DNA from 2 places in the Paenarthrobacter sp. NyZ202 genome. Region 1 is predicted to be linked to the other one. Evidence: riboswitches for the same ligand, from Rfam matches in the RefSeq annotation. Region 1 holds a riboswitch; the other holds the start of a gene.

Region 1 (8,079 bases):
ATCGGCAGGGCAATGGTGTGGTCGCCGCCGATGGATACCAAGCGCTTCGATTCGCTGATGAGCGGCAGCGCCTGTTCCTCGATCTCGCGGACAGCCCGGGTGATGTCGTAAGGGGTGCAGGCGATGTCGCCTGCATCAACAACCTGGGCTTCGTACACCGGCTCGACGTCGAGCTCCGGATGGTAGCCCGGGCGCAGGAGACGCGATGCCTCGCGAACCGCGGCAGGACCAAAACGGGCGCCGGGCCGGAAGGAGGTTCCGCCGTCGAACGGCACGCCGACAATGGCGATGTCATAGTCCGGAACGCGGTCGATCTGGGGGAGTCGGGCGAAGGTGCCGAGGCCGGCGTAGCGGGGAACCTTGGTTGCGTCTACGGGGCCGATGGGCTGGTGCGTGGTCATGGCTGAATCCTTCGAGTAGCTGGGTGCTCGCCGTTGAGCGGGAAGTGCATAACTCAATTCTTGGTGACCCCGATCACTGCGGATAGCGGTACATTGACTACAAATGGTCGGGGCGTTTAGACAAACGTCTAAACGCCCCGAAACAAGACCCAGGAGTCATCATCCATGGCCATCACCGTCGCCGAACTCGTCGCCGAGCCGCAGCTCGCGCTGACCCTTCTGGCCGGCGCGGACGGAACAGGCAACCGCATCACCTGGGCACACACCTCAGACCTCCCGCGCTTGTGGGAGTGGGTCACCGGCGGGGAGCTCATGATGACCAACGGGCTCTCCATCCCGGCTGATCCGGAGGGGCAGGTGGCGCTCGCAGAGGCCTTGGTGGACGCGGGTGCCAGTGCGTTGGCGATTGGCGAGAAGATGCACGCGCCGCCGCTGACGGAGGAATTCCTGCAGGCCTGCGACCGGCTTCCCCTGCCCCTGATCAACATCCCGTACCCGCTCCCGTTCATCGCCATTGCGCGGTCCGTGGCCGAGTCGTCGCTGCTTGAGGAATCGCGGCGGCTTCGGCAGACGGCCCGGGTGTACGACCTCCTCCGCACGGCCGGCGCCTCGGAGGACCACTGGCAAAGCCTGGTGCTGCGGCTCGCCACGGAGCTGGATTCGGAGCTGTTCGTGGTGGACCGCCGTTGCCTCCATCCATGGCACCCCGAGGGGCAGTCCCTGCCGGAATTCCTTGTGGAGGAATGGTCGCCGCACCCGGGCCAGGTCTCGGTTGCGGGCAAGAACTTCCAGTGGCACCGGATCCGCGGCCGGCACGTCCTCACCATGGACATTCCCACCCATGCCAACGCGCTGCTGGTGGTGCTGCCGGGCAGTGAACTGCACCCTGACGCCGTCGTGCTCCTGCATGCCGCGACCGTGCTGGGACTGCAGTTGGCCCGGATTGTCCTCTCGCTCGAAGGCCGCCACCGGCTGGCCGGTGAGTTCCTTTTGCAGGCGCTTGACGGGCGCCTTGGCACGGCCGAAATGGAACGGCGGCTGGAGGCTTTCGAGGTACCTCCGCAACGCTTCGTGGTCGCCTCGATGTCGGCGGACGACGCCGACAGGCTGGCAAGCGTGCACATCGAACTCTGGCGGCATGGGACATCGGCCGCTTCACTGAGGCGGAACGACCGGCTCCACGTGGTGGTCGCGGCGGACTTGGCGGACGAGTTGCTGATCCACTGTGCGGGCTTGGGAACCACCATCGGTGTGAGCTCCGCATCCGCGGTGGGCGGGCTTCAACAGGCCTTGCAGGAGTCGTTGTGGGCGCTGGGTTCGGCCAAGGCGAACAAACTGGGGCTCGCCCGGTACGCCCAAGGGCCAAGCTGGCTGGGTTTGACCGGATTCGAGGAAGGAAGCGCATTGGTCCAGCGGCTCCTGGGCCCGGTTTTCGAATACGAGCAGCGCCAGGACGGTGACCTCATGGTCACGCTGAAAACCTATCTCAACTCACAACGCTCGTGGCAAAAGACGGCTTCCGCCCTCTTCACGCACCGGCAAACCATCATCTACCGGATCCGGAAAATCGGTGAGCTTACAGGCCTGGATATGGGTGAAACCTCAACGCTGGCGCAGCTCTGGCTGGCCTTGCAAATCCACGAGGCGATGCACGGTTAGGCCCTTATTCAAACCCAGCGGGAAACGTCCGCCTTGCCATTGTCAGCGACCAGCCGCTATGGTGTGAAGCGTGTCACCGAGGTGGCGCACACGCTTTTGATCTGCGGCGGGAGAGTCCTGCCGGGTACATCCAGTCAGGCGCCGTAGGAGCAAATCCTCCCCAGGAATCTCTCAGGCCCATGTACCGCCGCGGCGAGGCAACTCTGGAAAGCAGTCCGGGCAACCGGGCTCACCGACGGTGCAAGTGGACCTTGCCAAGAACACAGTCCACGGAATCTCTCAGGTCCAATACAGAGCGGGGAGGAACCCATATTCACCATGGCGCTCAGCGGGCGCCTGAATCCTGGAGTTCCTCTTGACTGTTAAATCCTCCCCAACCGCTTTCGCGGACCGGCATATCGGCGCCCGTCGCCAGGCCGATGTTGAGACCATGCTCAAGGCCATCGGCTACGACTCCGTCGATGGCTTGGTTGACGTGGCCGTTCCCGATTCCATCCGCCAGTCATCGCCGCTCGCCCTGCAAAAGGCGCTGAGCGAGACCCAGGTCCTGGCCGAACTCCGCAAGCTCGCGGCGAAGAACAAAACCGCCGTCCAGATGATCGGCCAGGGCTACTACGACACCATCACGCCCCCGGTCATCCGCCGCAACATCCTCGAATCCCCGGCCTGGTACACCGCTTACACGCCCTACCAGCCGGAGATTTCCCAGGGCCGCCTCGAAGCGCTCCTGAACTTCCAAACCATGGTCCAGGACCTCACGGGCCTGCCCATCGCCAACGCTTCCCTCCTTGATGAAGCCACCGCAGTGGCCGAGGCCGTGCTGCTCATGCGCCGCGCCAACAAAGCTGTGAAGGACGGCAAGACCGTCCTCGACGCCGACCTCCTCCCGCAGACCATCGCGATCGTGAAAGGCCGCGCCGAGGCACTCGGCTTCGAGGTTGAGGTCGCCGACCTTTCCGCAGGACTGCCCGACGGCGACATCAACGGCATCGTCCTCCAGCAGCCTGGCGTTTCGGGCCGGGTCTTCAACCACGCCCCCGTGATCGCTGCGGCGAAGGAACGCGGTGCCTTGGTCACTGTGGCTGCCGATCTGCTGGCACTCACGCTCATCACGCCCCCGGGCGAACAAGGTGCGGACATCGCCGTCGGAACCGCCCAGCGCTTCGGTGTCCCGCTGTTCTTCGGCGGCCCGCACGCCGCGTACATGGCTGTCCGCACCGGTATGGAGCGCACGCTTCCGGGCCGCATCGTCGGTGTCTCCAAGGACAACGCCGGCGTGCCCGCGTACCGCCTCGCCCTGCAGACCCGCGAGCAGCACATCCGCCGCGAAAAGGCCACGTCCAACATCTGCACGGCACAAGCCCTGCTCGCGATCGTTGCCTCGATGTACGCCGTCTACCACGGCCCCGAGGGCCTCAAGTCGATCGCCGAGACCGTCCACGGCAACGCCTGCGTGCTTGCTACCGCCCTGCAGAAGGCAGGCCGTGAACTCGTCTCCGACTCCTTCTTCGACACCCTCACCGTCAGCGTTCCCGGCAAGGCGGACAAGGTGATCGGCGCGGCCGAGGCACGTGGTATCAACCTCCGCTACATCGACGCTGACACCGTGGGCGTTTCCGTTGATGAAACCACGACGCCGGAAGTCCTCTCCGCAGTCGCCGTCGCCTTCGGTGCCGGTCCGGTAGGGGACGCAGCCGGGTTCGAGTTGCCGTCCGACGTAGTCCGCACTTCCGACTTCCTGCAGCACCCGGTGTTCAACACGCACCGTTCCGAGACCCAGCTGTTGCGCTATATCCGCAAGCTGTCCGACCGGGACCTCGCGCTGGACCGGACCATGATTCCGTTGGGTTCGTGCACCATGAAGCTGAATGCCACGGCTGAGATGGAGGCTATCTCTTGGCCGGAGTTCGCTTCGATCCACCCGTTCGCCCCGGATTCCCAGACCGAGGGCTGGCGTGAGCTGATCTCCGGTCTGGAAGCCGATCTCACCGAAATCACCGGCTACGACCAGGTGTCCATCCAGCCGAACGCCGGTTCCCAGGGTGAGCTTGCAGGCTTGCTCGCGATCCGCGGCTACCACCTGTCGCGCGGGGATGACCAGCGCAACGTCTGCTTGATTCCGGCTTCCGCCCACGGCACCAACGCCGCTTCGGCAGTGCTGGCCGGCATGAAGGTGGTCGTGGTGGCTACCGCTGCCGATGGCACGATTGACCACGCTGACCTGGCTGCGAAGATCGAGGCCAACCGCGACGTTCTCTCGGCCATCATGATCACCTACCCGTCCACCCACGGTGTTTACGACGCTGACGTTCGCGAGGTTTGCGACGCGGTCCACGAGGCCGGCGGACAGGTGTACGTGGATGGTGCCAACCTCAACGCGCTCGTTGGCTTGGCACAGCCGGGCAAGTTCGGCGGGGACGTGTCCCACCTGAACCTGCACAAGACTTTCTGCATCCCGCACGGCGGTGGCGGACCCGGCGTCGGCCCGGTCGCAGCCAAGGCGCACCTCGCTCCGTTCATGCCCGGTGATGCCAACAAGGCTTCCTCCGAGGGTGGTGTGGCCATCTCGGCTTCGCGCTTCGGCTCGGCCGGCGTGCTGCCGATTTCCTGGGCTTACGTGAAGCTCATGGGCGGCGAAGGGCTCACCGAGGCCACCAAGTCGGCACTGCTGGCGGCAAACTACGTTGCTTCCCGCCTGGACGAGCACTTCCCGGTGCTCTACACCGGCGAGGGCGGACTCGTAGCCCACGAGTGCATCCTGGACCTGCGCGAACTGACGGCACGCACCGGTGTCACGGCCGAGGATGTCGCCAAGCGCCTCATCGACTTCGGCTTCCACGCTCCGACGCTGGCCTTCCCGGTTGCGGGCACGCTGATGGTGGAGCCGACGGAGTCCGAGGACCTCGCCGAGATCGACCGCTTCATCGAGGCCATGATCATCATTCGTGCCGAGATCGAGCAGGTTGCGGCCGGTGACTTCTCCGTGGAGGACTCCCCGCTTCGCAACGCGCCGCACACGGCAGCCGCCGTCGTGAATTCTGCTTGGGAGCGTCACTACCCGCGCGAGCAGGCAGTATTCCCCGTGTCGAGCCTCAAGCAGGACAAGTACTTCCCGCCGGTGGGACGGATTGACGGTGCGGCGGGTGACCGCAACCTGGTCTGCTCCTGCCCTCCGATCGAAGACTTTCAGAACTAAGGAACCCGACTATGTTTGAGAACTACACCGCTCTCTACGAGCAGCACAAAAAGGCCGGCGCGTCCTTCACGGATTTCGGCGGCTGGCAGATGCCCCTCAAATACACCTCCGAACTGGCTGAGCACCACGCAGTCCGTAACGCCGCTGGCCTGTTCGACCTTTCCCACATGGGCGAAGTCTGGGTGACCGGTCCGGAAGCAGCCGCGTTCCTGGACTACGCCCTGGTGGGCAAGCTGTCCGCTATTGCCGACGGGAAAGCAAAGTACTCGCTGATCTGCAACGCGGACGGCGGGATCATCGACGACCTGATCACGTACCGCCGTGGTTCGGAGAAGTTCCTGGTGGTGCCGAACGCCGGCAACGCCAAGGTGGTTGCGGCGGCCCTGTCCGAGCGCGCCGCCGGGTTCGACGTTGTTGTTGAGGACGCTTCCGCTGAGACCTCCCTCATTGCTGTGCAGGGCCCGAACGCCGAAGCGATCCTGCTGAAGCTCGTCCCGGCCGGGCAGCATGCCTTGGTCACGGAGCTGAAGTACTACGCCGCCGTCGAGGTTTCGATTGCCGGCGAGGAACTGTTGCTCGCACGTACCGGCTACACGGGCGAGGACGGGTTCGAGATCTACGTCCCGAACGCCGATGCACCTTCCCTGTGGGAGGCGCTGCTCGAAGCCGGCGAAGGCCACGGACTCATCCCCGCCGGCCTGGCAGCCCGCGACTCCCTCCGTCTCGAAGCCGGCATGCCCCTTTACGGCAACGAACTTTCCCGGCACATCAACGCCTACGCGGCCGGGCTCGGCCCCGTGGTGGCGTTGTCCAAGGAGGGCGACTTCGTGGGCAAGGAAGCGCTGGCGGCGATCAAGGCTGCCGGTGTCGGCTCCACGATCGGGCAGAAGCTGGTGGGCCTCAAGGGAGCCGGTCGTCGTGCAGCCCGCGGCCACTATTCGGTCCTCAAGGATGGTTCCCTGATCGGAGAGGTGACCTCCGGCCAGCCGAGTCCCACGCTCGGTTACCCGGTCGCGTTGGCGTATGTCGACGTCGAGCATTCCGCCCCGGGCACCACCGTTGACGTCGACCTCCGCGGCAAGGCCGAACCGTTCGAAGTCGTCGCGCTGCCTTTCTACAAGCGCCAAAAGTAGTCACGAGAGAAGGAATTGATATGAGCAAAGTTGTTGCCGAGCTGAAGTACTCGGCTGAGCATGAATGGATTGCTGCAGATGGCGACGGGCCGGTGGGTATTGGAATCTCCGCCGTGGCCGCCGACGCCCTGGGCGACATCGTGTACGTGGACCTGCCCGAGGTCGGCTCCACGGTGACCGCGGGGGAGACCTGCGGCGAGGTGGAGTCCACCAAGTCCGTCTCCGACCTGTACTCGCCCGTGACCGGTGAAGTGACCGAGATCAACGACGCCGTCGTCGACGATCCCGCCCTCATCAACAACGACCCCTACGGTGCCGGCTGGCTGTTCAAAGTCGCCGCCACTGAAGAAGGCCCGCTGATGACGGCCGAGGAATACGCAGCAGCCAACGGAGGCGAACTGTGAACCCGGTGTCAGTGAGCGAGTTCGAGCAGGTTGTATCGCCGTCGTTGGACGCCGACCTCGCCACGCTGGACCCCGAGATCGCGGCAAAGATCGACGACGAACTCGGTCGCCAGCGCGGTGGCCTGGAAATGATCGCATCCGAGAACCACACCGCCGTTGCCGTGATGCAGGCCCAGGGTTCGGTGCTGACCAACAAGTACGCCGAGGGCTACCCGGGCAAGCGCTACTACGGCGGCTGCGAGCACGTTGATGTGATCGAACAGCTCGCGATCGACCGCATCAAATCGCTGTTCGGCGCCGAGTACGCCAACGTCCAGCCGCACTCCGGCGCGCAGGCCAACGCCTCCGTGATGCACGCCCTCATCAAGCCAGGCGACACCATCATGGGCCTGAACCTCGCCCACGGCGGACACCTCACGCACGGCATGCGGATCAACTTCTCCGGCAAGCTGTACAACGTGGTCCCGTACGGCGTCCGCGAAGACACCCACACCGTGGACATGGCCGAGGTGGAGGCACTGGCGCAGGAGCACAAGCCTGCACTGATCGTGGCCGGCTGGTCCGCATACGCGCGGCAGCTGGACTTCGCCGAGTTCCGCCGGATCGCCGACTCCGTTGGCGCGTACCTCATGGTGGACATGGCGCACTTCGCGGGCCTCGTCGCCGCGGGCCTGCACCCCTCGCCCGTCCCGCACGCCCACGTCGTCACCAGCACCACGCACAAGACCCTCGCCGGTCCGCGCGGTGGCATCATCCTGTCCAATGACGCCGACATCGCCAGGAAGATCAATTCGGCTGTGTTCCCGGGCCAGCAGGGTGGACCGCTGGAGCACGTGATCGCGGGCAAGGCCGTAGCGTTCAAGATCGCCGCGTCCGAGGAATTCCGTGAGCGCCAGTCGCGCGTCCTGGCGGGCGCACGGATCCTCGCCGAGCGGTTGGTCCAGCCCGACGTCGCAGCGGCGGGCATCTCCGTGGTCTCCGGCGGCACCGACGTGCACCTGGTCCTCGTGGACCTGCGCGACTGCGAACTCGACGGCCAGCAAGCCGAAGACCGCCTCGCCGCGATCGACATCACCGTCAACCGCAACGCCGTTCCGTTCGACCCCCGCCCACCGATGGTCACCTCCGGCCTGCGCATCGGCACCCCGGCGCTTGCGACGCGCGGCTTCAGCGAAGCAGCCTTCCGCGAGGTTGCGGACATCATCGCCGAAGCGTTGATCGCCGACGCCGACACGGACCTCTCCGGACTGCGTCACCGCGTCGAGACCCTCGCCGAAGCACACCCG
Region 2 (8,079 bases), 1.2 Mb from region 1:
CACCGTCGATGCGTCCCACCGGCGGGAAATACTTGTCCTGCTTCAGGTGGTGGACCGGGAAAGCAGCCTGCTCACGCGGGTAGGCGCGGTCCCAATCGGAACTTACGACGGCGGCTGCCGTGTGGGGTGCGCGGCGAAGCGGGGAATCCTGCACGGAGAAGTCGCCGTGGGCCACCTGGTCGATTTCCTTGCGGATGGTGATCATGGCTTCGATGAAGCGGTCGATCTCCACGAGGTCCTCAGACTCCGTGGGCTCCACCATGAGGGTGCCGGCAACCGGGAAGGCCAGCGTGGGCGCGTGGAAGCCGAAATCGATGAGGCGCTTGGCCACGTCTTCCGCGGTGACGCCCGTCTTGGCCGTCAGTTCGCGCAGGTCCAGGATGCACTCGTGGGCCACCAGGCCGGCTTCGCCGGTGTAGAGGACCGGGAAGTAATCGTTGAGGCGTGCTGCGATGTAGTTCGCCGCCAGCAGTGCCGACTTCGTGGCTTCAGTGAGGCCCTGGCCCCCCATGAGCTTCACGTACGCCCAGGAAATCGGGAGCACACCGGCCGAGCCGAAGCGGGATGCCGAGATCGGGACATCGTTACCTTCGGTCCAGGAGGCAGCATCCCCCGGCATGAACGGCGCGAGGTGTGCCTTGGCAGCAACCGGGCCAACGCCGGGTCCGCCGCCGCCGTGCGGGATGCAGAAGGTCTTGTGCAGGTTCAGGTGGGACACGTCGCCGCCGAACTTGCCCGGCTGCGCCAAGCCAACCAACGCGTTCAGGTTGGCGCCGTCGATATACACCTGTCCGCCGGCTTCGTGGACTGCGTCGCACACTTCCCGGACGTCGGCGTCATACACACCGTGCGTGGACGGGTAGGTGATCATGATGGCCGAGAGAACGTCACGGTTGGCTTCGATCTTCGCAGCCAGGTCAGCGTGGTCGATGGTTCCATCGGGAGCCGTGGCCACGACCACGACCTTCATGCCGGCCAGCACAGCGGAGGCGGCGTTGGTGCCGTGGGCCGATGCGGGGATCAGGCAGACGTTGCGCTGCTGGTCTCCGCGGGAGTGGTGGTAGCCGCGGATCGCGAGCAAGCCTGCAAGCTCACCCTGGGAACCGGCGTTCGGCTGGATGGAGACCTGGTCGTAGCCCGTGATTTCGGTGAGCTGGGCTTCAAGGTCAGCGATCAGCTCACGCCAGCCGGCGGTCTGGGAGTCCGGGGCGAACGGGTGGATCGAGGCGAACTCGGGCCAGGAGATGGCTTCCATCTCAGCGGTGGCGTTCAGCTTCATGGTGCATGAACCCAACGGGATCATGGTCCGGTCCAGCGCGAGGTCGCGGTCGGAGAGCTTGCGGATGTAGCGCAGGAGCTGGGTCTCGGAGCGGTGCGTGTTGAACACCGGGTGCTGCAGGTAATCGCTGGAGCGCTCAACGGAAGCTTCGAGCGCGAAACCCTCCACGGACTCAAGTACCGGGGCGCCGAACACTTCAAGGACACCGCCGACGATGTCGGCTGTAGTGGTTTCGTCAACCGAGATACCCACAGTGTCCGCGTCGACGCCGCGCAGGTTGATGCCGCGGGCCTCTGCGGCAGCGACGAGCTCGGCGCTGCGGCCCGGTACGCGGACCGTGATGGTGTCGAAGAACGAACCGTGCAGGACCTCGACGCCGGCGGCCTTCAGGGAGGCTGCCAGGGTCCGGGCGTGGTTGTGCGCGGTCTCGGCGATTGCCTTCAAGCCCTCGGGACCGTGGTAGACCGCGTACATCGAAGCGACGATCGCGAGCAATGCCTGCGCGGTACAGATGTTGGACGTGGCCTTCTCGCGGCGGATGTGCTGCTCACGGGTCTGCAGCGCCAGGCGGTAGGCGGGGACACCGGCGTCGTCCTTGGAAACGCCCACCAGACGGCCCGGCATGGAACGCTCCAAGCCCTTCTGGACGGCCATGTAGGCGGCGTGCGGGCCGCCGAAGAACAGCGGCACGCCCAGTCGCTGGGCGGAACCCACGGCGATATCGGCGCCCTGCTCGCCGGGAGGAGTGATGAGGGTGAGCGAGAGAAGATCGGCTGCGACGGTGATCAACGCGCCCCGCTCTTTCGCCGCGGCGATCACGGCGGAGTGGTCGAAGACTCGGCCGGAAACGCCCGGCTGCTGGAGGACGACGCCGTTGATGGCACCTTCCGGGAGGCCGAGGGAAAGATCAGCGACCTCAACCTCGAAACCGAGGGCCTCGGCACGGCCCTTCACGATCGCGATGGTCTGCGGCAGGCAGTCGGCGTCCAGGACGGTCTTGCCATCCTGGGCAGCCTTGTTCTTGTTGGCCCTGCGCATCATGAGGACGGCTTCGGCCACGGCGGTGGCTTCATCCAACAAGGACGCGTTGGCGATCGGCAGGCCAACAAGGTCCTGGACCATGGTCTGGAAGTTCAGAAGTGCCTCAAGACGGCCCTGGGAGATCTCGGGCTGGTACGGGGTGTAAGCGGTGTACCAGGCAGGGGACTCGAGGATATTGCGGCGGATCACCGGCGGGGTAATGGTGTCGTAGTAGCCCTGGCCGATCATCTGTACGGCCGTCTTGTTCTTGGCGGCCAGCTTGCGGAGTTCAGCCAGGACCTCAACCTCGGAAAGGGCGTTCTGGAGGGTCAGCGCCACGTCCTGACGGATGTCGTTGGGAACCGCGGTGTCAACGAGCGAATCGACGGAGTCGTATCCGACAGACTTCAGCATGGTTTCAACGTCGGCTTGGCGGCGGGCACCGATATGCCGGTCAACGAAGGTGGTGGAGGCAGAACTAACCGTCACGAAGGAACTCCAATACTTGGGCGGCGCGTGGGTACGCCGCAGCTACTCGGGTTCCTCCCCGCTCTGTATTGGACCTGAGAGTTTCCGCGCGTTGTCTGCACAACGATCGCTTGCACCGTCGGTGAGCACGGTAAGCCGCGCCGGTGGTGACGCGTTCCTGCCTGCTGCTTTCCAGAGTTGCCTCGCCGCGGCGGTGCATGGGCCTGAGAGATTCCTGGGGAGGGTTTGCTCCTACGGCGCCTGCATCACGTACTGCAGGACTCTCCCGCCGCAGATCAAAGGCTTGTTCAGTTGTCTGTGGGCGCTGGGAAGGCGCGCCACAAGGCTTAATTCTCCTACGCGGCGGGCGCCGCCGCAAATGGTGCAGGCGGCCTATGCCCGCAGGCGCTCCAGCACCTTCAGGAGAATCCCGACGTCGGCCTCCCGCCTGCCGTCGCCCGTCTCCTGGCCGCCCTCGAACATCGCGTTAAAGTACAACCCATCCCCCATGTAGCTGACAGCCTTGGCCACGTCGGGCCCCACATCCTCAGCCAGGACATCCAGCCACTGTTGCTGGATACCGGCGAACCGCCGTCGTGTTTCCTCATGGGCGACCTCCGCCAACCGGGTCGCCGCCACGAAGGCCCGGTCCATGGGCGTCCCCGCCCACAACGAAGAGCGGATGAAGTAGGCAGCCGCTCCATCGGGAGCAGCTTTCATCTGTTCTATGTCTTCCTGCGCGAGATTGTCGAGGCGTTCCAACAGCGCCGCGATCAGCGCCTCCTTGTTGGGAAAGTGGTAGAGCAGCCCGCCCTTGGAGACACCGGCGCGCTTGGCTACGGCGTCGAGCGTGGCGGCCCGTTCGCCGACCTCGATCAGGAGGGCTTCGAAGGCATCCAGGACCGAGTCCTTGGCTACTGGTTTTCGTGGCATGGGTTCCATCATCCCCTATTGCTGTGGGCATTCCGAAGTTGAAACTATACCGTCCAGACGGTACAGTTATTACCATGTTCACCCAGTCTTCGACCCCAGCAACCCCTGTCCGCCAGCAGTCCGCGCAGGACCGGGCACCGTGGCGCGACTGGGCAGCACTGGCCCTGCTGATGGTCCCGGTGCTGCTGGTCGCCGTCGACAACACCGCCCTCACCTTTGCTCTTCCGGAAATCGCCCGGTCCCTGGAAGTTGGCGGTGTCCAGTTGCTCTGGATCGTGGACTCCTACCCGCTGGTCCTGGCCGCCCTGCTGGTCTCCATGGGCAACCTCGGCGACAGGATCGGACGACGGCGGCTGCTCATGATCGGCAGCACGGGCTTCGCGGCGGTGTCGGCTGCTACAGCCTTCGCGCCGTCCGCCGAGTGGCTGATTGCCGGCCGCGCCGCCCTGGGCGTCTTCGGCGCCATGCTGATGCCCTCCACCCTCTCCTTGATCCGGAACATCTTCACGGATCCCAACCGCCGCAGGCTCGCCATCGCGGTGTGGGCCGCCGGCTTCTCCGGAGGCGCTGCGCTGGGCCCCATCTTTGGTGGCTGGCTGGTGGAGCACTTCTGGTGGGGTGCCGTGTTCCTCGTGGCGACCTTCCTGCTGCTTCCCTTGCTCGCTCTCGGCACCACGCTCATCCCCGAGTCCAAGGACGCCAATCCCGGCCGGGTGGACGTGCCCAGCATTGCGCTGTCCATCCTGACCATGGCGCCGTTCGTCTATGGCATCAAGGAATCCGCCGTCCATGGCTTCGGGGCGACCGCCCTGGCATTCATGGTCTTTGGCCTGGTCATGGGCACAGTGTTCGTCCGGAGGCAGCGCCTGTTGGAGAACCCCATGCTGGATGTCCGCCTCTTCGGCAACAAGGTGTTCAGCACGGCGATCGTGGCCAACGTCCTGTCACTGTTCTCCATGACCGGGTTCATCTACTTCTTCGCCCAGCACCTGCAGTTGGTGGAGGGGCAGTCCCCCATGGAAGCGGGCATCGCCATGATTCCGGCCCTGCTCGCCACGATTGTTGCCGGACTGTTGGTGGTGCCGCTGGTCAAACGGATCAGGCCTGGATTCGTGGTCGCCGCCGGCCTGAGTTTCAGTGCCGTGGGCTACCTGGTGGTTGTGGTGAGAGACCACGGACACGGGCCGGTGTTCCTGCTGTCCGCCCTGACCATCCTTGCCGTTGGCGTGGGAGCAGCGGAAACAATCTCCAATGACCTGATCCTGTCCTCCGTCCCGGCCGACAAATCCGGAGCCGCATCCGCCATCTCCGAAACGGGCTATGAACTTGGATCCCTGCTGGGCACCGCAGTGCTCGGTTCCATCCTGACGGCGTCTTACCAGCACAACCTCGTCCTGCCCGAAGGCCTGTCCAGCCAAGCCGCCGGAAACTCCGGGGAGACACTGGCCGGAGCCGTGGATGCAGCCGCGGCTCTCCCGGCACCCTTGTCTGATGCCCTCACCTTGGCCGCCCGGGTCGCCTTCGAATCCGGCGTCCACATCACGGCGGCGATCGGGCTGGTACTGATGGCTGGAGCGGCAGTGCTTGCCGCCGTCGTACTCCGCAGGGTGCCCAAGGCGCGCTAAAGGCGCCTCCAGGCAGTCGCAGCAGGAAGCCCGGGCCATCCCACGGCCCGGGCTTCCTGCTGCCTGCTGCTAGACGGCTTGATTGAGCGAGGACCCAAGGCCCAGGCCCCGGGTGATCCCTCCGGTGGTCGCCGTGGCCAGCGCAGCCAGGTAGTCATTGCGTCGCCGGGCGGTGATTCGGGATTCAGGTTCAAAGGGCTGGTCGGGGTTGTCCGCGTAATGGGCTGCCAGGCCGTCGCGCATGAGGCGGATGCCCTCGGCCCGCTGCTGCGACACTGCGGCGTGGGTCGAACCGAGTTCCTCGGCAAGGTCCTTCACGGAACGGCCGGCAAGGTAGATCTCCTGGATCACGAAGCGCATCTTCTCCGGAAGGGAGTCGACGGCGGCCCGCAGATACTTGATGCGCTCGTCCGCGAGGACAGAGTGTTCAGGGGACGGAGCGCCGGAGGCCACGGTATCTGCCACCACCTCGTCCAGCGAACTGAGCGTCCGGGCGGCATCGGCCAGGGCAGCTTCCACATGGCTGCGTTCCACGCCCAAGGCAGAGGCCAACTCCGGCACCGTAGGAGTACGCCCCAGCACGCCGGTGAGGGTTTCCTGGACGGCCATGGTTTCCTTGATGCGCTTCCGGGCCGAACGGGTGGCCCAGTCGCTGGCCCGCATCTCGTCAGCAAAGGCACCGATGATCCGACGGCGCGCAAAGGCACCAAAAGGAACACCGAGATCCGGATCAAAAGAATCAGCGGACGCAATAAGGGCCAACGACCCCACGGAAGCAAAATCGTCGCGCGATAAATGTGACGCACGCGCGCAAAGGTCAGAGACCAGGTAACCAACGAGCGGAAGGTGCTGCAACACCAGCTCGTTGCGCTGTTCGCGATTCAAATGTAAGTCCCCCCATGAGACCGGATTATTGAGTTGCAACGGACCCTGAACAGCTGTTCCACCGGCGCCGGGAGACCAATCACGGCGACGTTTCAGGACTTCGTCCAGGTACGTGTTCAGTGAACATATCACCTGAAAACGACTCTGCGTGTACGCTCGACACAAGAAACCAAAAAGCCTGCTAAATCGTCATTCAGGCTTTGCAATAAATGATTGGGGAACCGTGGGGGCGGACGAACTGTCGGCAACGCTGTGGCGTGAGCGAAGGCAACTGGATTTCCTGCTTTTTCTCCTGGAAACACAGCTCCTGCATCTCCGGGCAGGCAACTGGCACCGGTTGAATTTCACTGCCACCGAACTTGAAAAGGTTCTGGAAAACCTCCGTTTCGAGTCCCTTGCCCGCGGCGTGGAGGCCGCCTCTTTGTCGGCCGAATGGAAGGCTCCCCACCACACCACTTTGCCCGGCCTGGTATCTGCAGCGCCGCCTGGACCGTGGCCGGGACTTTTGGGCGAGCATCTGCAGGGCATGGCGGAATTACAGGCAAAGATCGACAACGCGGCCTCGGACAATGCGGCAGCCCTTCAGGCCGGGCCGCCGCCCGGGGCTCCCGGCCCGGACGAACTCGCGGACCTTGCCGTGCAGGCCAATGTTGGCCGGGCGCTTGCTGCGGTTAGCGCGGCATCTCTTCCGTCACTGCGCGATTTCCTCGGGCCTGCCTGACGGGACGTCCTTGCGGGCGGCTGGGGGTTGGAGGCCGGCCAGGAGCTGTTCGGCGTCGGGTCCCGCCTGGGCTGCGGCGAGGTTGGCGGCCGCGATCGCCTCCACCACCTCGCTGCGCTGGATGGAAACACCCCGGGGCGCCTCGATGCCGATGCGCACGCCATCACCCCGGCCCTCCATGACGGTGATGACAATGTCGTCGCCGATCATGATTTTCTCGCCCGGCTTGCGCGTCAGTACCAACATGCTCTCAATGTACCTTTCCCAGCGTGGCTGCTGCTGCGGGCCTGCCATCGACCCATCCCACCGGAAGGCCGAGTTCGTTGACGGTCTCGGGCGTGCCGGTCTGTGCGGCTCCAATGACAGCGAGCGCGTGGACGGCGATTGACTCACCCGCCAGGCCGGCGCGCAACGCGCCTGACCACCCTGCGGTGTCCTCTGCCTTCATCCGGGCGTCGGCCACGACCCACACCTGATCGGGCGCCAGCAGTGCAATGCGTGACGCCTGGCCGGGCGCATCCCCGGCAACCCCCAGCCCGTAAGCAACCACAACGGTATGGCCGGTCAGAACGGCCTGGGCGCGTGCCGCCGTCGCGCTGTGCCGTCCGTCCACGTGGAGGTGGCCGAACGCGGTGAGCTCCCCTGCCGTCCTCACGTCGGCGCCGCCTGCGGCCTGTGACATCTGCAGCGCAACGTCCAGGGCGTCGTCACCCAGGCCCAGGAGCAGGACCAGGTCGCCGTCGCCGGCCAGGAGTTCGGGCACCTCGGCAAACGCAGCGCTCGACGGCGGCAGCGTCACCACCGGGGCCGGCGGCACCGCCGGGGGCAGGGCCGGCGGGGGCGGGGCCGTCGGCGCGGATGTCCGTTCCAGTTCCTTGCCCAGTTGTTCCAGCAGCCCGGCGAAATCCGGCGAGGCCGTCGACACGGGGGCAGCCGCAGCGCCGGCGGAGGGCCTGGCCCGGTGCAGGTGAAGCTCCTCGGCGTCGGCCCGTTCCAGCAGCGCTGCAATGGCGGTGCCGTCCAGGTCATGGGCAGAACCGGGGTCGCGTGGGTGCTGCGCAGCCTTGACCGTCATGGCAGGCGCCCCGGGGACCTCCGCCGCAGCCTGCCCTGCAGGCTTGTCGCTGACTTCCACCGTGGCCTCGAAG

Evidence for each region. A riboswitch is a leader RNA that binds a small molecule or an ion and turns the genes downstream of it on or off. The one in region 1 is predicted to bind glycine.
Region 2: linked by a shared signal. The riboswitch ahead of gcvP (aminomethyl-transferring glycine dehydrogenase) and the one ahead of gcvP (aminomethyl-transferring glycine dehydrogenase) in region 1 are both predicted to bind glycine.

Annotation. Positions count from the first base shown of each region.
Region 1 is NZ_CP187556.1:4,327,697-4,335,775, reverse strand. It holds gene speB (agmatinase) at 1-401, opposite strand, end outside; gene ACPFL9_RS20070 (PucR family transcriptional regulator) at 567-2,060, shown strand; glycine riboswitch at 2,158-2,257, shown strand; gene gcvP (aminomethyl-transferring glycine dehydrogenase) at 2,416-5,256, shown strand; gene gcvT (glycine cleavage system aminomethyltransferase GcvT) at 5,268-6,389, shown strand; gene gcvH (glycine cleavage system protein GcvH) at 6,410-6,793, shown strand; gene glyA (serine hydroxymethyltransferase) at 6,790-8,079, shown strand, end outside.
Region 2 is NZ_CP187556.1:1,004,384-1,012,462, reverse strand. It holds gene gcvP (aminomethyl-transferring glycine dehydrogenase) at 1-2,788, opposite strand, end outside; glycine riboswitch at 2,970-3,066, opposite strand; gene ACPFL9_RS04875 (TetR/AcrR family transcriptional regulator) at 3,161-3,700, opposite strand; gene ACPFL9_RS04870 (MFS transporter) at 3,775-5,325, shown strand; gene ACPFL9_RS04865 (sigma-70 family RNA polymerase sigma factor) at 5,395-6,210, opposite strand; gene ACPFL9_RS04860 (flagellar protein FlgN) at 6,434-6,931, shown strand; gene csrA (carbon storage regulator CsrA) at 6,902-7,177, opposite strand; gene ACPFL9_RS04850 (hypothetical protein) at 7,182-8,079, opposite strand, start outside.